3 regions of the Oxalicibacterium sp. genome follow, and region 2 is predicted to be linked to each of the others. Evidence: predicted binding sites of a transcription regulator. Region 2 holds the regulator's gene; each other region holds the start of a gene.

Region 1 (5,555 bases), on a different contig from region 2:
GCATGCGTGACGGCAGCGCGCACGGCGGCCATCTGCTGGCGGCCTACGTGCGCCCCACACTGGAAATCCTGCTGACGGAATCGCCAGGCTGGCTCAAGCGCAGCTACGATGCGGAAAGTGGCCTGGCGCTGATCAATGTAGACAGGGAATGAACATTGCCGGCAGGCCGGCGCATGCATCAGAATGCCGAGCGCACCACACCGCCATCCACACGCAGCGCTGCACCGTTGGTAGCCGAAGAGGCTTCCGAACAGACGTAGACCACCATGTTCGCGACTTCTTCGGTCGTCGTGAAGCGCTTCAGCAACGAGGTCGGCCGTACCGTCTGGAAGAACTCCTTTTCGATGACATCGAACGGCTTGTCGCCGGACAGTTTGTGCACGAAGTCGGATACGCCTTCCGATTTCGTCGGTCCCGGCAGCACCGAATTGACAGTCACGCCGGTGCCCGCACAGCTTTCCGCCAGGCCGCGCGCGAGACTGATCTGCGCAGTCTTCGTCACGCCGTAATGGATCATCTCGACCGGAATCTGCACGCCGCTTTCGCTGCTGATGAAAACGATGCGTCCCCAGTCGCGCGTCTTCATGCGCGGCAGATAGGCGCGCGACAGACGCACGCCCGACATCACGTTGACATCGAAGAAGCGCTGCCAGTCTTCATCCGGAATTTCTTCGAACGGCTTGGGGTCGAAAATGCCGAGATTGTTGACCAGCACGTCCACAGCCGGATGACGCCGCACCAGTTCGTCGATCCGCGCAGCATCCGATAGGTCGCCCGCGTAACCTTCCACTTGCGCATCGGGTACTTCCTTGCGCAATGCCGCCAGTGCCTGATCAACCGATTGCGAGGTGCGCCCATTGATGATCACGCGCGCACCTTCACGCGCCAGTCCTGCCGCAATCGCATAACCGATTCCCTTCGTCGATCCTGATACCAGAGCGAGCTTGTTCTTCAGATGCAGATCCATGAATGTTCTCCAGTGATGAAATTGGAAGCATGAGGCAGGGAGCACTGCACGCGGACAACGACAGCTTCGTGCGTTCCTGCACGCAGTGTAGGACATCGACGACAACGATGCCGCAGGTCTTGAAACGACGGCGTCATGCGTTTGTAAAAAATACCGGCGCGTTCGCTTCTTTTCTCTCTATTCATCCCCGAAAAACGGCCTGAAGAAATCTCGTTTCAGGCCGCAAAGCATTGCAGTACAAGGCTTTCAGATGAAAACACGATGACTGGCACGGTAAATGCCTCATACATATCGGAAGCCATCGCGTTGCCGCATCTGTTCCGGCATGCATTGCATACCGTGCGGCAATCCTTCTTCATTCCAAAAACAAGGAGTAACGCCATGAAAAAACTGATGACCATCCTGCTGACGCTGACCTTTGCTGCCTTTACCGCTGCATGCTCATCTACCGCGACCTCGCGCAGTACCGGACAGACCTTCGACGATGCGACACTGACCAGCAAGGTCAAGAACGAGATCGCCCAGAATCAGGGCATCAGCAAGGCGGCTGCCATTAACGTCGACACCTATCGCGGCGTCGTATCGCTGGCCGGCTTCGTCGACAATCGCGACCAGGCCGCTGCTGCCGTTCAGTCGGCAAAAAGCGTCGAAGGCGTGAAAGACGTCAAAAACAATCTGCAGATCAAGCCGTCCAAATAACCGGCTTTGCAGAACGGCTTCATAAGAAGCCATCAGAAAGAAACAGCCCCGTCGGCCTTGTGCCATGACAGGGCTGTTTCTCTTGGGAGAATGGCTCGCATTCACGCCCTTATCCGCATTCTTGCGCTCCCGCGCTCTTCCTTCCCTGGAGCTGTATAGCTTGCCTATCGTCTAGCGAACGCCGGACGGGCCTTCAGAGCGAAATGCGGCAAAATTGCCACATCCATCATGCAGCCTCTTCCAATACTGTATAAACATACAGTATATTTGCGTTGTCGCGGCGCTGCCGCACTTCGTCAACCACTCAGGAGGTCCCATGGCTGCAGTCCCGTCCGCTATCCCGTTTAGCTCATTGGGCGCATCGTCGACGCCGTTGTCGTCCCGTTCCGCTTCCATCGGCTCCGGCCATCCTTCGCTGGACCGCAGTCTCCCTAACGGCGGCTGGCCGACCGGTACGATGACCGAACTACTGCTCGCCCATCCTGACAGCGGTGAACTGCGCCTGCTGGCACCAGCACTGATACGCATCGTTCATGCAGGCAAGAAATTGGTGGTACTGGCACCCTCCTATATCCCGTTCGCGGCAGCGCTGCATGAACTGGGCATCGACAGCAGACACATCCTGTCCATCGAGGCAGAGCAACCTGCCGATCGGCTCGCTTCGGTAGAACAATTGCTGAAGACGAAGAATGCAGGTGGGCTGCTGTGCTGGCTGCCGGAAGCGCGTGACGACCATCTGCGTCGCCTGCAGCAAGCCGCTGCCTGCTTCGACGGACCGACTTTCCTGTTTCGTCCGCTGCCGGCACAGAATCAGCCTTCTCCCGCACCGCTGCGCCTGCTCTGCCAGCCGATGCCGGCAGGCCGGATGTCGGTCGAGATCATCAAGCGGCGTGGTCCGGTGCATCTCGATCCGATGATCCTGCCGCTGTCGTTGCCGGAAATCATGGCGAGATCGCTGCCGACGCGCACGCCAGCAACGATGGCAAGCGCAACGGCCAAACCGCTGATGTCCGTGGTACGCCCGTTACGGCCGCTGCGCGGGATTCAAACGCCCTTATCCGTCTGAGCCGCTAGGTCGCCGAGTCGTTGAACCGCCAGGCTGTTTAATCGGGATTGCCCTGCAAGGGAAGATTGATCTGCCTGACTTCCATGCGGCCATCGCGGATCTTCAGACGCTGTACGCCGGGCAGCGCAATCAGGTCGCGATCATGGCAGGCCATGATGATGCTGTGTCCTTCGGCGACCAGTGCGGGGATCAGCGAAATCACCTGCTCACGCGCGGCGCCATCGAGGTTGGCGGTCGGCTCGTCCAGCAGCAGCAGCTTCGGCGACAGCACGCGCGCGCGCGCCAGCGCCACGCGCTGCTTTTCACCGCCTGACAGGTAGTTCGGCACGCTGTTGCGAAGATGCGTGATGCCGGCCCAGACAATCGCTTCCTCGACCTTTTCCTTGATGATCTTCTTCGGCACGCCGCGCGCAGCGAGTCCATAGCCGATATTGTCGGCAACACTGGTCGAAAACATCACCGGATGCTGATGCACGTAAAGAACATCGTCGCGCATCGCGCGCGGATAGGGCGACAAGCTGACCGACTGCCCCATGAAACACACATCGGCCACATCGGCCGACTCCAGACCGGCCAGGATGCGCATCAGCGTGCTCTTGCCTGAGCCGTTCACGCCCGTCAGCACATAGGCGCGCGACGCCATGATCGACAGGTTTTCGATGTCGAGCAGGCGCCGCCGGTGAAAATTCTTCTGCAGATGCCGGATTCCGAACAGTTCCATCGATGTCTCCATCAGGCATTCCTTATCAGGCGTTTCTTGCAGGACGCGTATCGCCCTGAAGCAACAGCATTCCCGCATTGATCAGCAGCGCGATTGCGATCAGCACGATCCCGAGCGCAATGCCTTGCGCAAACTCGCCCTTGCTGGTTTCCAGCGCAATCGCAGTCGTGATCGTGCGCGTCTCGCCTGCGATATTCCCGCCGACCATCATGGCGCAGCCGACTTCCGAAATCACCCGGCCGAAGCCGTTGATGACCGCCGCCATCACGCCGAAACGTACTTCATGCAAGACCGTAAGCATCACACGCCACGGGGATGCGCCATGCACGATGGCCGTCTCCGCCAGCCGCGGATCGGCAGCCTGCACCGCCGACAGCGTAAACGCGACCAGCACCGGCAGCACGATCAATATCTGGCCGAATATGATGCCGGTTTGCGTAAACAGCCATTGCATCGGGCCCATTGGTCCCTGGCGCGACAACACCAGATAAAGCAGCAGACCGACCAGCACCGTCGGCAGCGACAGCGTCGCCTGCGCAATCCAGATGACGATGCGGCGGCCGATGAATTCACGCGTGGCGATCAGGTAGCCGATCAGCACGGCGATCGGCGTGGCGACCAGCAAGCCGACCAGGGAGGTCTTCAGCGATATCCAGATGATTTTCCAGAGCACCGGATCGCCGGAGAACAGCAGGCCGAACGCATCGCGGGTAGCGTCGATGAGGGACATGGCATCGAAGAGTGAGACGGCGGCAGGCAGTTGCCATCGTCATGTTGAACAGCCGCAATTCTAGCGCACCGTCACGGTGCGGCAAACGATTACGCGCGAGATTGCACGTGATGCGGCTGGTGAGAAGTTTTCAGGAGAATCAGGCGACGCGCAGCGAAGCGTCGAGCAGATGCGGCTCGTAGACCATTCGCTGCTTGCCCGTCACCAGCAGGAAATGGCGTCCCGTGCAGCGGGCCAGCAGCGTCATGCCGGTTTTTTCCGCGACTGCATGGCCGGTCTGCGTCGTGCCGGAACGCGAAATGAGGAAGGGAATGCCCATCTGCGCGCCCTTGATCACCATCTCGGAAGTCAGCCGTCCGGTCGTATAGAACACCTTGTCACCGCCCTGCACATCGTCCAGCCACATCATGCCGGCAATCGAATCGACGGCGTTGTGACGGCCGACATCCTCGATGAAATACAGCAGATCGCCGTCGGCCGAGAACAGCCCGCATCCGTGGACGGAACCGGCCTTCACATAGATGGAATCCTGCGTGCGTATCGTATTGACGATGCGATACAGCACCGATTGCTTCAGCCGCGCATCGGCCGGTAGCGCGATCGCATCGATCTCGTCCATCAGATCGCCGAACATCGTCCCCTGCCCGCAACCCGTGGTCACCACGCGGCGCGCAGTCCGTTGCTCGATGTCGTCGATACCGCCGCGCGTAGTCACCATGACCTTGTTTGCCGGCCAATCGACGTGGATGGAAACGATATCCTCCACGCGCTCCACCAGCCGCTGGTTGCGCAGGTAGCCGAGCGTCAATGCCTCGGGGGCTGCGCCCAGCGTCATCAGCGTGATCAGCTCGCGTCCGTCGACGAGCACCGTCAGCGGACGCTCGGCCGGAATCGAAATCGTCGAGACGTGCCGCGTCTCGTCGATCGCATCGACTTCGTAGGTCAGCTTGACCGGCGAACCGGTGAATTCTGGGCGGTACGGCATGTTTGCAGATAGTGAAAGCCGGATGACGGCGTTTCTGAAGGCGATATATGGTGCGCTGGTGTGTCAGTGTGATTTCAGGCACGACATCGAGGCACAAAAAGCAGCATGTAGAAAAGCTAATTTCCACGCTGCGCGAATATCGAATTATAGCCGGGACACCCTGTTTTTGCCCTGCGATGGTGCGGATGATCGCGCGGATTGACGGGCTTGATGGCTCGCCTGCGTAATATCGAGGATAATGCCGTCCTTATACGCATTTACGCACTTATATGCAATTTTGCTATACGCAGTTTTCTGCGTAGCGATCACGTAACCATCTTCTTCGATGAAATACCCCGCCCTGCTTCCCATCCAAGACGTTTTGTCGCGGCTCGACCAGTTCGATAC
Region 2 (5,555 bases):
AAACCTTGCTTGCCCAGCGCTTCCGCGATGTCGAAGTTAGTGACGGAACCGAACAGGCGGCCATCCACACCGGCTTTCTGGCCGATCTGGATCGATTGACCGGACAGCTTCTCGCCTTGCGCTTGTGCAGCAGCCAGTTTTTCTGCAGCGATCTTTTCCAGCTCGGCGCGCTTGACTTCGAACTCTGCCAGCGCAGCTGCCGTTGCACGGCGTGCCTTGCGTTGCGGGATCAGGAAGTTGCGTGCGTAACCGTCCTTGACTTTGACGACTTCGCCCAGGTTGCCGAGATTAACGACTTTTTCCAACAGAATGACTTGCATGTTTTTTCTCCTGATTCAGTCGTTGATTAGGCGTTGTGCAGATCGGTGTACGGCAGCAGCGCGAGGAAACGTGCGCGCTTGATCGCCGTATCCACTTGGCGCTGGTAGATTGCCTTGGTGCCGGTCAGGCGTGCCGGCATGATCTTGCCGTTTTCCTGAACGAAATCCTTCAGCGTGTCGATGTCTTTGTAATCGACCTGCTCGACGCCTGCAGCGGTGAAGCGGCAGAACTTCTTGCGTTTGAACAGCGGGTTCTGCTGTTTGCGTTTTTCTTTCAGTTTGTTCTTGTCGAATTTTTTACCGAATGCCATTTTTGGCTCCTGTATCTAAATGTGTTTTTCGAAATCTGTGAGATGGAAAACAAGGCTTTTGCCGTTGCGTCCCTTGCGTGCCAGAAAACCTGTGAATCTGAATGTCCCGCCCAGTTCGGCCTGGTTGAATCTGCCCGAAATCTCGCCCGCGGCAATCGCGGCAACTTCAAACTCGACCAACCTGGGGGTTCCCGCTTCAATTTGCTGCGAACTGTGCAGCAATCTTGCTTCCACTATCGGTACGCCTGCCGGCGTGTAACGCAGAATTTCGCGCTCGGCGATGGTGGCAACAAATTGAAACTGGTTCACGAAACGGCTTCAAAAACCTGATTCACACTCCCGGTACGCCAGGACTTAGGCAGCAGGCGCCTCGTTGCGATGGCTCTTGGCAGCGTCTTCCTTCTGCACGGCCTTCATCATCGGCGAAGGTGCGGTTTCGGCCTTCTTCATCTTCACGGTCAGATGACGCAGAACGGCATCGTTGAACTTGAAGCCGGTTTCGATTTCAGCCAGCGTTTCGCTGTCACATTCGATGTTCAGGCAGACGTAGTGTGCTTTCGCCAGTTTCTGGATCATGTAGGCCATTTGACGACGACCCCAGTCTTCCACGCGATGGATAACGCCGCCGCGTGCAGTGACGATACCCTTGTAGCGCTCGATCATTGCAGGCACTTGCTCGCTCTGATCGGGATGCACGATGAATACGATTTCATAGTGACGCATGTAAGCTCCTTATGGACTTGATTAAACGCCCACCCCGGCGTCAGACGAGTGTGGGAAGAGGAAAAGCCCGCAACTATACCGCGAATCCGGCGAAAATTCAATTCATTCAAGCATTTAGGGCCATGCCCACTGCCGTTTCGGCCACATGCGACGAGGCGCCTGGCACATGGCGCTTGCATTGATGCAAATACTGTATAAAATCCCATACTGTCTGCATTCACAGCACAAGCCGCCATGATCAAGCTTACCGCCCGCCAGGAACAAATCCTCAACCTGATTCGCGACGCGATCGAAAACACCGGTTTTCCGCCCACGCGCGCGGAAATCGCCGCCGAACTTGGTTTCCGTTCTGCCAACGCGGCGGAAGAACATCTGCAGGCACTGGCCCGCAAGGGCGCGATCGAAATCTCGCCCGGCACCTCGCGCGGCATCCGTTTGCGCGACAGCGGATCGAACGAACGCGAGGCGCCGTCGCAGATGGCACTGCCGCATCCTGCACTGATGCAGTTGAGCCTGCCGCTGGTCGGCCGCGTCGCCGCCGGTTCCCCCATTCTGGCGCAGGAACACGTGGAACAGACGTACAACGTCGATCCGTCGATGTTCCCGGTCAAGCCGGACTACCTGCTGAAAGTGCGCGGCATGTCGATGCGCGACGTCGGCATCCTGGATGGCGACCTGCTGGCAGTGAAGAAAACCGATCAGGCGCGCAACGGCCAGATCGTGGTCGCCCGCATCGGCGACGACGTAACGGTCAAGCGCTATCGCAAGACCGGTTCGGCGATCGAACTGCTGCCGGAAAATCCGGACTTCAAGGTCATTCGTGTCGGCGATGGCGACGATTTCGCACTGGAAGGATTGGCGGTGGGTCTGGTGCGCTCCTGGCACTAAATCGCCGAAGCATTCGCTGAAATCTTCGTTGGCGCAGCCACCGATACGCTGCGCCAGCATCAATCCAGCCGGCGCCGCCTTTCGATGATCTGGCGCGCAATGCCGCGCAGGATGTTGACCTCTTCCGTCTCCAGCTGCGTACGCGCGAACAGGCGTTTCAGGCGCGGCATCAGTTTCTTCGGATTCTGCGGATCGAGGAAGTCGATCTCCATCAGTGCCTGCTCCAGATGCGCAAACATGCCTTCGACCTGCTCTGCGCTCGCCGGCTCACCCTGGAAGCCGATACCGGCTTCCGTCAGATTCTCTCCCGATGCAGCCATGCGGCATTCGTAAGCCAGCAATTGCACCGCCTGTGCCAGATTCAACGAAGCGTATTCAGGGTTGGCCGGAATGTTGATCAGCGCATTGCACTTCTCGACGATTTCGTTCGGCAGACCGTAGCGCTCGTTACCGAACACCAGCGCCACCGGCGCCTCGATAGCCGACATCGTTGCAGATGCCGTACGAGGCGACAGGATGGGGGGCGAATATTCGCGCAGCCGCGCCGATAGCGCCGCAGCAAAATGCACCCCCTGCAAGGCCTCGTCGATCGACGTAACGACGCGCGCGGCATTCAGCACATCCAGCGCACCGCTGGCAAAGGCAATGGCTTCCTCGTTTTGTGCAAATGCCATGTCGCGCGGATTGACCAGCACCATCTCGGCAAATCCCATCGTCTTCATCGCGCGCGCGGCGGCGCCGATATTGCCCGGATGGCTGGTTTCCACCAGCACGAAGCGCAGGCGTTTGAAAAGAGGCGTGTCGGTTTGCGGCTGGTTCATTTAAAATAGCGGCATTGCGCGGCAATCCGGCTGGAACGATGGCCTTGTGCGATTTTTCGCACACTCGACCAGCCCTTTATGCCGCATCGCTCATTAATTCGAATCGGGTAGCGCGTTCGTACAGGCGAAGCGCCGCCATTTTAACGGAATCCCTATGCACCCCATGCTCAATACGGCGGTTAAGGCCGCGCGTCGCGCCGCCGCCGTCATCAACCGCGCCTCCTTCGACCTGGATCGCGTGAAGGTCACCGACAAGGGACACAACGACTTCGTCACCGAAGTCGATCGCGCCGCCGAACAGGCGATTGTCGAGATTCTGTTGAACGCGTACCCCGATCATGCCGTGCTCGCCGAAGAATCCGGCGCATCGGCCAACCTGCACGACGAATCCGAAAATGTCTGGATCATCGATCCGCTCGACGGCACCACCAACTTCATCCACGGCTTTCCGCAATACTGCGTATCGATCGCACTGCAACAGAAAGGCCAGATCACGCAGGCCGTCGTCTACGATCCGACACGCAACGACCTCTTCACCGCAAGCAAGGGCGGCGGTGCCTTCCTGAACGAGAAGCGCATCCGCGTCTCCAAGCGCGACAAACTGTCCGAAGCATTGCTCGGCACCGGCTTCCCGTTCCGCGACATGCGTCGCCTCGACGAATACATCGAGATGTTCAAGGCCATCATCAAGAATTCCGCCGGCCTGCGCCGCCCCGGTTCGGCTGCACTGGATCTGGCCTACGTGGCGGCCGGCCGTTTCGACGGCTTCTTCGAAAAAGGCCTGAAGCCGTGGGACATCGCCGCAGGTTCGCTGCTGGTTACCGAAGCGGGCGGTATCATGGGCGATTTCACCGGCGAATCCGACTATCTGTACAAGGGCGACATCATTGCCGGTTCGCCAAAAATCTTCGCGCAGATGGTTTCCCTGCTCGCTCCATACAAATAAACATCGCAAATAGCGGCGCTGCGCAGGCAGCGCTGCTATACTGCAGCCACGCGGCATCGCACCAGTCCTCTGCCGCCGTCCATAACGACGCTCCCAACACCGAATCCGTTTGCCTGCGACTGGCGCCACGCGGCGACAGGCCGATCACTTTTTTCATCGAGTTTCACATGTCATTTTCCGACCTCGGCCTGGCCGAAGGCATTGTTCGTGCCGTGACCGAACAAGGTTACAACGCTCCCACTCCCATTCAGGCGCAGGCGATCCCCGCCGTGCTGACCGGCGGCGACTTGCTGGCCGGCGCACAGACCGGCACCGGCAAGACCGCCGGCTTCACGCTGCCCGTACTGCATCGTCTCGCAACCAGCGGCACGCCGCATAAGACACGCACGTCGCCACGCGCCATCCGCGCGCTGGTGCTGACGCCGACCCGCGAACTCGCCGCACAGGTCGAGGAAAGCGTGCGCGCCTACGGCAAGTACACGAACCTGTCGTCGGCCGTCATCTTCGGTGGCGTCGGCATCAATCCGCAGATCAAGCTGCTGCAGCACGGCGTGGATATTCTCGTCGCGACACCGGGCCGCCTGCTGGATCACATGCAGCAAGGTACGGTCAATCTGGATAACATCGAAATCCTGGTGCTGGACGAAGCCGACCGCATGCTGGACATGGGCTTCATCCGCGACATTCGCAAGGTGCTCGCCGCCTTGCCGCCCAAGCGCCAGAATCTGCTGTTTTCCGCCACCTTCTCCGACGAGATCAAGGCATTGGCGAACGGCCTGCTGAACAATCCGGCGACGATTGAAGTCGCGCGGCTGAATTCCACCGTCGAAATCATCGAGCAGAAGATCCACCCGGTCGATCGCGACCGCAAGCATCCGCTGCTCGCACATCTGATCAAGAGCCGCAGTTGGTCGCAGGTACTGGTCTTTACGCGCACCAAGCACGGCGCCAACCGTCTGGTCGAACAGCTCGGCAAGGACGGCATTTCCGGCATGGCGATCCACGGCAACAAGAGCCAGTCTGCGCGCACCAAGGCGCTCGCCGAATTCAAGGACGGCAAACTACAGGTACTGGTCGCTACCGACATCGCCGCGCGCGGCATCGACATCGACCAGTTACCGCACGTCGTCAACTACGATCTGCCGAACGTGCCGGAGGATTATGTCCACCGCATCGGCCGCACGGGCCGCGCCGGCGCAACCGGCGAAGCCGTCTCGCTGGTCTGCGTCGACGAGCACGTGATGCTGAAGGACATCGAAAAGCTGATCAAGCGCAAGCTGCCGGCGGAAGTCATCGTCGGCTTCGAACCGGACCCGAATGCAAAGCCGCAACCGATCCAGTTGCGCAGCCAGGGCCACGGCGGGCGCCGTCCGCAGCAGCCGGGGCGCGCAGCCGGCGGCGGATCGCGCCAGTCGCAGCCGGCAGCCAAGCCGGCCAATGGCGCGCCGCGTCCGAACAACCGATCGGGAGCCTCCTCCGCCAATCGCAACGGCAACCAGCCACAACGCAACGCAGGGCGCGGACGCTAACCCTCGCGATCCCGGCA
Region 3 (5,555 bases), on a different contig from region 2:
AGCTGACTACCGTTGGTACTGTCGAGATCCTCGAAATACACGCCGTCGAGCGACATGACGAGCACGGCGTGCTCGCCGCTGATGCCGGGCGCGTCGATGACGATGTCGTTATAGGTACGACGTCCGATGGTGGTGCGTGCTTTCAGTAGCGGGAATACCTGCAGATCGATACCGTCTTTTGCCAGAATGATGGTGGCCATTTTTCTTTCACGTTATTCATTGCGCGGCGCATCGATGCAGCCGCTGCCCGATTCAAGCAATTTTCATGCGTGGCGCAATCCGATGCTGCTGCGCACCGCTTTCCGCATCATTCATTGCATAACATTCGCCGCATCTAGCTATATCGGTCACGATAATCACTCGCGATCGTCGGTCGCCCGAATGGGACGAATAGCGCGGAATGCCCGCATCTTGTCCAGCCAAGTATTCAACTGCGGCCAGCGGCCGCGCGCCATCGCTGTGCCGGCGGCGTCGATCCTGACGAGAATGGCGGAAATATTATCGCGTCCGCCATTGCCGTTGGCCGCCGCCACCAGGCGATCGCCAAGATGCTCGAGCGTCACATGCGGATCGGCCAGCATCGCAGCCAGTTGCGCGTCCGTCAGCATATCGGACAATCCGTCCGAACACAGTAGGTATACATCGCCGGCTTCGATCTGGTAATCGTTGGTTTCCACATCGGCCTGTGGCGCCACGCCCAGCGCACGGGTGATCAGGTTCTTGTTCGGCGCATAGCGCGCCCACTCGGGACTGACGAGTCCGGCGTCGATCTGTTCCTGCAGCAGGGAGTGGTCGCGCGTCAGCAGGCGCAGCTCGCCCTGCCGGAAGCGATAGCAGCGGGAATCGCCCAAGTGGGCAAGTACGATCCGGTCGTGGCGGAACAGCGCGGCGACCAGCGTCGTTCCCATGCCGCTGTACTGCGGCTCGTCACGCGCCGTCTCCAGTATCTGCCGATTGGCGGCAAGCACGGCATCCGTCATCCATTGCCGCAGGCGCTTGCCGGTTTCCGCGCCACCTGCCGTGCCCCTTGTTTGCGACAGCTGCCGCTCCAGTTCCGCGACGACGACCGCCGTGGCGATGCCGCTGGCGATTTCTCCCGCGTTGTAGCCGCCCATACCGTCGGCGAGCACGGCAATGCCGTGTCCAGCGCTCACGGCGACCGCATCCTCGTTGTGCGCGCGCACCAGTCCCGTATCGGTTCTGGCGGCGAACTGAAGAGCGACGTGATGCGTCATAGATGGAGGATGGGTCTGGCCTATGGTCCCGATAACCGGCGCCTGGATGACGGCGGCGACAGGCGGATTATCGCGCGATTGGCCGCCAACCGGCCATTTTTCCTTGCCTGCGGCGACGCCTTCGGTTGCTCGTCCGCAGCTTCGCCCATCACGGATGGCGGCCCTTATAATGGACAGTCATGCCGGTGCGCCCCGCGCCCGGTTCTGCCTTGATTATTTACGGAGACGATGCCGGCCGCGCCGCGTCGATAACAATTATGACGACACTCATCTATACCCATGAAGCCTGCCTGGACCACAAGCCCGGCTCCGGCCATCCCGAATCGCCGGAACGCCTGAAAGCCGTCGTCAAGGCCTTGCGCACGCCGGAGTTTGCAGCGGCCGAATGGCGCGACGCGCCGATGGGCACACGCGAACAGGTGCTGCTGATCCATACCGAGGATTTCGTCGATGACGTCGAAGACGCATCGCCGGTGCGCGGCACCATGCCGCTGGACGGCGGCGACACGGTGATGTCGCCGGGTTCGCTGGAGGCCGTGATGCGCTGCGTGGGCGCGGCCTGCGCGGGCGTCGACGCGGTGCTGGACAAGCAGGCGCATAACGTCTTCTGCGCAACCCGCCCCTGCGGCCACCATGCCGAACCGAACCGCGCGATGGGCTTCTGCATCTACAACCAGGCCGCAATCGCTGCTGCCTACGCGCACGAAGTGCACAAGCTGGACCGCGTGGCCGTCGTCGATTTCGACGTCCATCACGGCAACGGCACGCAGGCCGCCTTCTACGATCGGCCGGAGCTGTTCTACGCCTCCAGCCACCAGTCGCCCTTCTATCCGGGCACCGGTTCCAAGAACGAGACCGGCACCGCGCACAACATCGTCAACGTGCCGCTGCCGCGTGGCTGCGATTCCGCGATGTTCCGCGAACGCATCGCTGCCGAAATGCTACCGGCGATCCGTGCCTTCAAGCCGGAGCTGATCATCATCTCGGCCGGCTTCGATGCGCACCATCTGGACCCGCTGGCCGGCCTGAATCTGCAGGATGACGATTACCACTGGATCACGCGCGAACTGATGAAGATTGCCGACGAAGTGTGCGATGGCCGTATCGTTTCCATTCTGGAAGGCGGCTACAGCCTCGAAGGCCTGGCTTCCAGCACGGCCGTGCATGTGAAGGCGTTGATGAATCACTGAGACGAAAAACAAACGCCGCTTCGTACAAACAGGCGGCATCCATAAAGAAAAGAAAAAGGGCGAGGAATTCCTCGCCCTTTTCTTTTCAATCTTTTTAAATCCTGTTCAAGCTTTCAGTTTTTCCCTGCATTCATCGTGCCAGCCTACGATCACTCGTCATCGTCGACGTCTCCTCGCAACGCATCCCGGATCGCCCGGCTGGAAAACCCGCGCTGCATCAAAAATCGCATCTGCTTCGCACGCTCATCGGCATTTTGCGGCAAGGTACCGAACTTTCGTTTCCACACTTCGCGCGCGCGCGCGGATTCGTCCTGTTCCAGATCGGCCTTGATGCCGGCTACCGCATCGACGGCAATGCCGTGGCTCTTGAGTTCGGAAAGAATGCGGCTGTTGCCGAAACGCGTTGCGCGACGGCGTACCAGCGATTCGGAAAAACGTTCCTGCGACAACAGCTTAGCCGCTTCCAACGCATCCAGCAGCGCTTCGACGTCATCGCCTTCCTGCGCATAGCGCGCCAGCTTGCGCCCTAATTCCAGCCTGCTGTGTTCGCGTGCCGACAGATAACGAAGCGCCCGGGCTTTCAGGCTGATTTGTAGTTTAGCCATGGAAAACGCGGGCGCTTGAAGAAGCTGGGAGAAAGATCGGCAGCGGAATAAGTCGGCTCGGTACGAACGATTCGGCCGACGGCAATATCGTCAGCCGAACGCCACACCTGTCTTACTCGACTTCCTTCAGTTCCTTTTCCTTCGCAGCGACGGCTTTTTTCACCGGCGCTTCATCGGACTTGTCGGATTTGACGGCAGGCAGTTCAGGCACGCCGAGCGAAGCGCGCACCTTGTTCTCGATTTCGCGCGCCAGTTCCGGATGCTCCTTCAGATAATTGCGCGCATTGTCCTTGCCCTGGCCGATACGGTCGCTGCCATAGCTGTACCAGGCGCCGGATTTCTCGACGACCTTGTTGTCGGCGCCCAGATCGAGAATCTCGCCTTCGCGCGACGTGCCTTCTCCGTACAGGATGTCGAAATGCGCTTCACGGAACGGCGGCGCGATCTTGTTCTTGACGACCTTGACTCGGGTTTCGTTGCCAATCACCTCGTCGCCGGATTTGATGGAACCGGTACGGCGAATATCGAGACGGACGGATGCGTAGAATTTCAATGCGTTACCGCCGGTCGTGGTTTCCGGATTGCCGAACATGACGCCGATCTTCATGCGGATCTGGTTGATAAAGATGACCAGCGTGTTGGTGCGATTGATGCTGGCGGTCAGCTTGCGCAGCGCCTGCGACATCAGTCGTGCCTGCAGACCCGGCAGCGAATCGCCCATGTCGCCTTCGATTTCGGCCTTCGGCGTCAGCGCGGCGACCGAGTCGATGACTACCAGATCGATACCGCCGGAGCGTACCAGCGCGTCGCAGATTTCCAGCGCCTGTTCGCCGGTATCCGGCTGCGAGCCCAGCAGGTCGGACATGTTGATGCCGAGCTTCTTGGCGTAGGTGGCATCCAGCGCATGCTCGGCGTCGATGAAGGCGCAGGTGCCGCCGAGCTTCTGCATCTGGGCGATGGTCTGCAGCGTCAACGTGGTCTTGCCGGACGATTCCGGGCCGTAGATCTCGACGATACGGCCGCGCGGCAGGCCGCCCACGCCCAGTGCGATATCCAGACCCAGCGAACCGGTAGATACGACCTGTACCTCCTCGACCACGGCGCCATCTTCCATGCGCATGACCGAGCCTTTACCGAATTGCTTTTCGATTTGCGCCAGCGCGGCGGCCAGGGCTTTGCTCTTTTCAGCGTTCTGTGCGAGTTTCTTGTCGTCCATGAAAGTCTTTCGGCAGTAAGTTGGAGTGGTCGGCTACACGATGTTCGGGGCCACAGACGGCACTGTATAAAAAAACAGTGCTTTGTGCAAGCGTCTTTTGACGATTCGGCAAATTCGGAAGAATAAATATATTTCTCATAAGAACTATCTGGGGTCGTTATCGATTTCCGTCGACCTATCGTTGAGTCCCTTTACTACCCGCCACTTCTTTCCATCCAATATGCAGTAACCATATGGAAGCAAATTCCCACGTTGCTCACTGCAACCTGACATCTGATGATTGAAAATCGTTAGTTTTCGTATCAAATGATTCAGAGATTCTTCGGTGAATTGGATGTAGTACTGTTATTCCATTTAGGGAAATACGAGGTATAGCCTCGTTTATCCTGATCGATGCATAGTGGACATAGCACTATGCATATCAGACAATTTTGTTCATTTCAGTAATAGCCGGACGACGCGATGAAGAAGGGTTTTGGAGAAATCCGCTGCAAGTTCTGCCAGACCTGGCAACGATCTGAAGTGCAGCACTACGACGAGGAAAGTTTCCTTGCGGTCGCGCCGGGAACCGAAGGGCAGGAATGCATCAATCTCTGGTGCAGACAATGGATACCTGCGGATAACGACAACTTTCGCTGGCGCACGGTAAAAGTGCTGGATCCGAAAAAGCCCTGAGGCTGTTCGTCGCACGGCGGACCACGTCTTCATTACTGTTGGCTCGCTCGTTTAGCTGCCTCGCGTGCTAGATGACGCCGACCTGTCGCGCCAGTAGACGGCTGTCGGCCCTTCATTGCCGAAAAAGGACGACTGCCGTCCCGCGGTTGCCGCCCCTGTCGAAACCCAATAGACTACAACGCAACATTTTCCTCACCCTCTCCATGCGAATCCTGCTTGCCGAAGACGATGCCGTTCTGGCCGATGGACTGACCCGTTCCCTGCGTCAGTCCGGCTATGCCACCGATTGCGTCAAGAACGGACTGGAAGCCGATTCGGTATTGTCCACGCAGGATTTCGACCTGCTGATCCTCGATCTGGGTCTGCCGAAACTGTCGGGGCTGGAAGTGCTGCAACGCCTGCGCGCCCGCAATTCGCACTTGCCGGTGCTGATCCTGACCGCTGCCGATTCGATCGAGCAGCGCGTGCGCGGCCTCGATCTGGGCGCCGACGATTTCATGGCCAAGCCGTTCGACCTTTCCGAACTGGAAGCGCGCGTGCGCGCCCTGACGCGACGCGGCGCCGGCGGCGGACCGACGGTGATCCGTCACGGCCCGCTGTCCTATGATCAGGTCGGCCGCATCGCCTATATCAA

Evidence for each region. Region 2 encodes LexA, which represses DNA repair genes until DNA is damaged. Its sites were predicted from a motif close to ACTGTATNNNNATACAGT; they were not measured.
Region 1: the regulator LexA is predicted to act here: its motif matches at 1,912-1,929, upstream of imuA (translesion DNA synthesis-associated protein ImuA).
Region 3: the regulator LexA is predicted to act here: its motif matches at 4,308-4,325, upstream of recA (recombinase RecA).

Annotation. Positions count from the first base shown of each region.
Region 1 covers NZ_JBMQZD010000004.1:508,321-513,875, reverse strand. The annotation lists gene ACO1VH_RS08870 (PPC domain-containing DNA-binding protein) at 1-152, shown strand, start outside; gene ACO1VH_RS08865 (SDR family NAD(P)-dependent oxidoreductase) at 179-967, opposite strand; gene ACO1VH_RS08860 (BON domain-containing protein) at 1,349-1,666, shown strand; gene imuA (translesion DNA synthesis-associated protein ImuA) at 1,983-2,732, shown strand; gene ACO1VH_RS08850 (energy-coupling factor ABC transporter ATP-binding protein) at 2,770-3,453, opposite strand; gene ACO1VH_RS08845 (ABC transporter permease) at 3,479-4,183, opposite strand; gene ACO1VH_RS08840 (formate dehydrogenase accessory sulfurtransferase FdhD) at 4,323-5,168, opposite strand; gene mnmH (tRNA 2-selenouridine(34) synthase MnmH) at 5,494-5,555, shown strand, end outside.
Region 2 covers NZ_JBMQZD010000001.1:401,691-407,245, forward strand. The annotation lists gene rplI (50S ribosomal protein L9) at 1-320, opposite strand, end outside; gene rpsR (30S ribosomal protein S18) at 347-631, opposite strand; gene priB (primosomal replication protein N) at 647-940, opposite strand; gene rpsF (30S ribosomal protein S6) at 986-1,354, opposite strand; gene lexA (transcriptional repressor LexA) at 1,589-2,242, shown strand; gene ACO1VH_RS02050 (RNA methyltransferase) at 2,302-3,063, opposite strand; gene ACO1VH_RS02055 (inositol monophosphatase family protein) at 3,218-4,009, shown strand; gene ACO1VH_RS02060 (DEAD/DEAH box helicase) at 4,177-5,538, shown strand.
Region 3 covers NZ_JBMQZD010000003.1:31,594-37,148, forward strand. The annotation lists gene ACO1VH_RS05275 (FHA domain-containing protein) at 1-200, opposite strand, end outside; gene ACO1VH_RS05280 (Stp1/IreP family PP2C-type Ser/Thr phosphatase) at 357-1,235, opposite strand; gene ACO1VH_RS05285 (histone deacetylase family protein) at 1,493-2,425, shown strand; gene recX (recombination regulator RecX) at 2,575-3,030, opposite strand; gene recA (recombinase RecA) at 3,143-4,246, opposite strand; gene ACO1VH_RS05300 (hypothetical protein) at 4,709-4,921, shown strand; gene ACO1VH_RS05305 (response regulator) at 5,125-5,555, shown strand, end outside.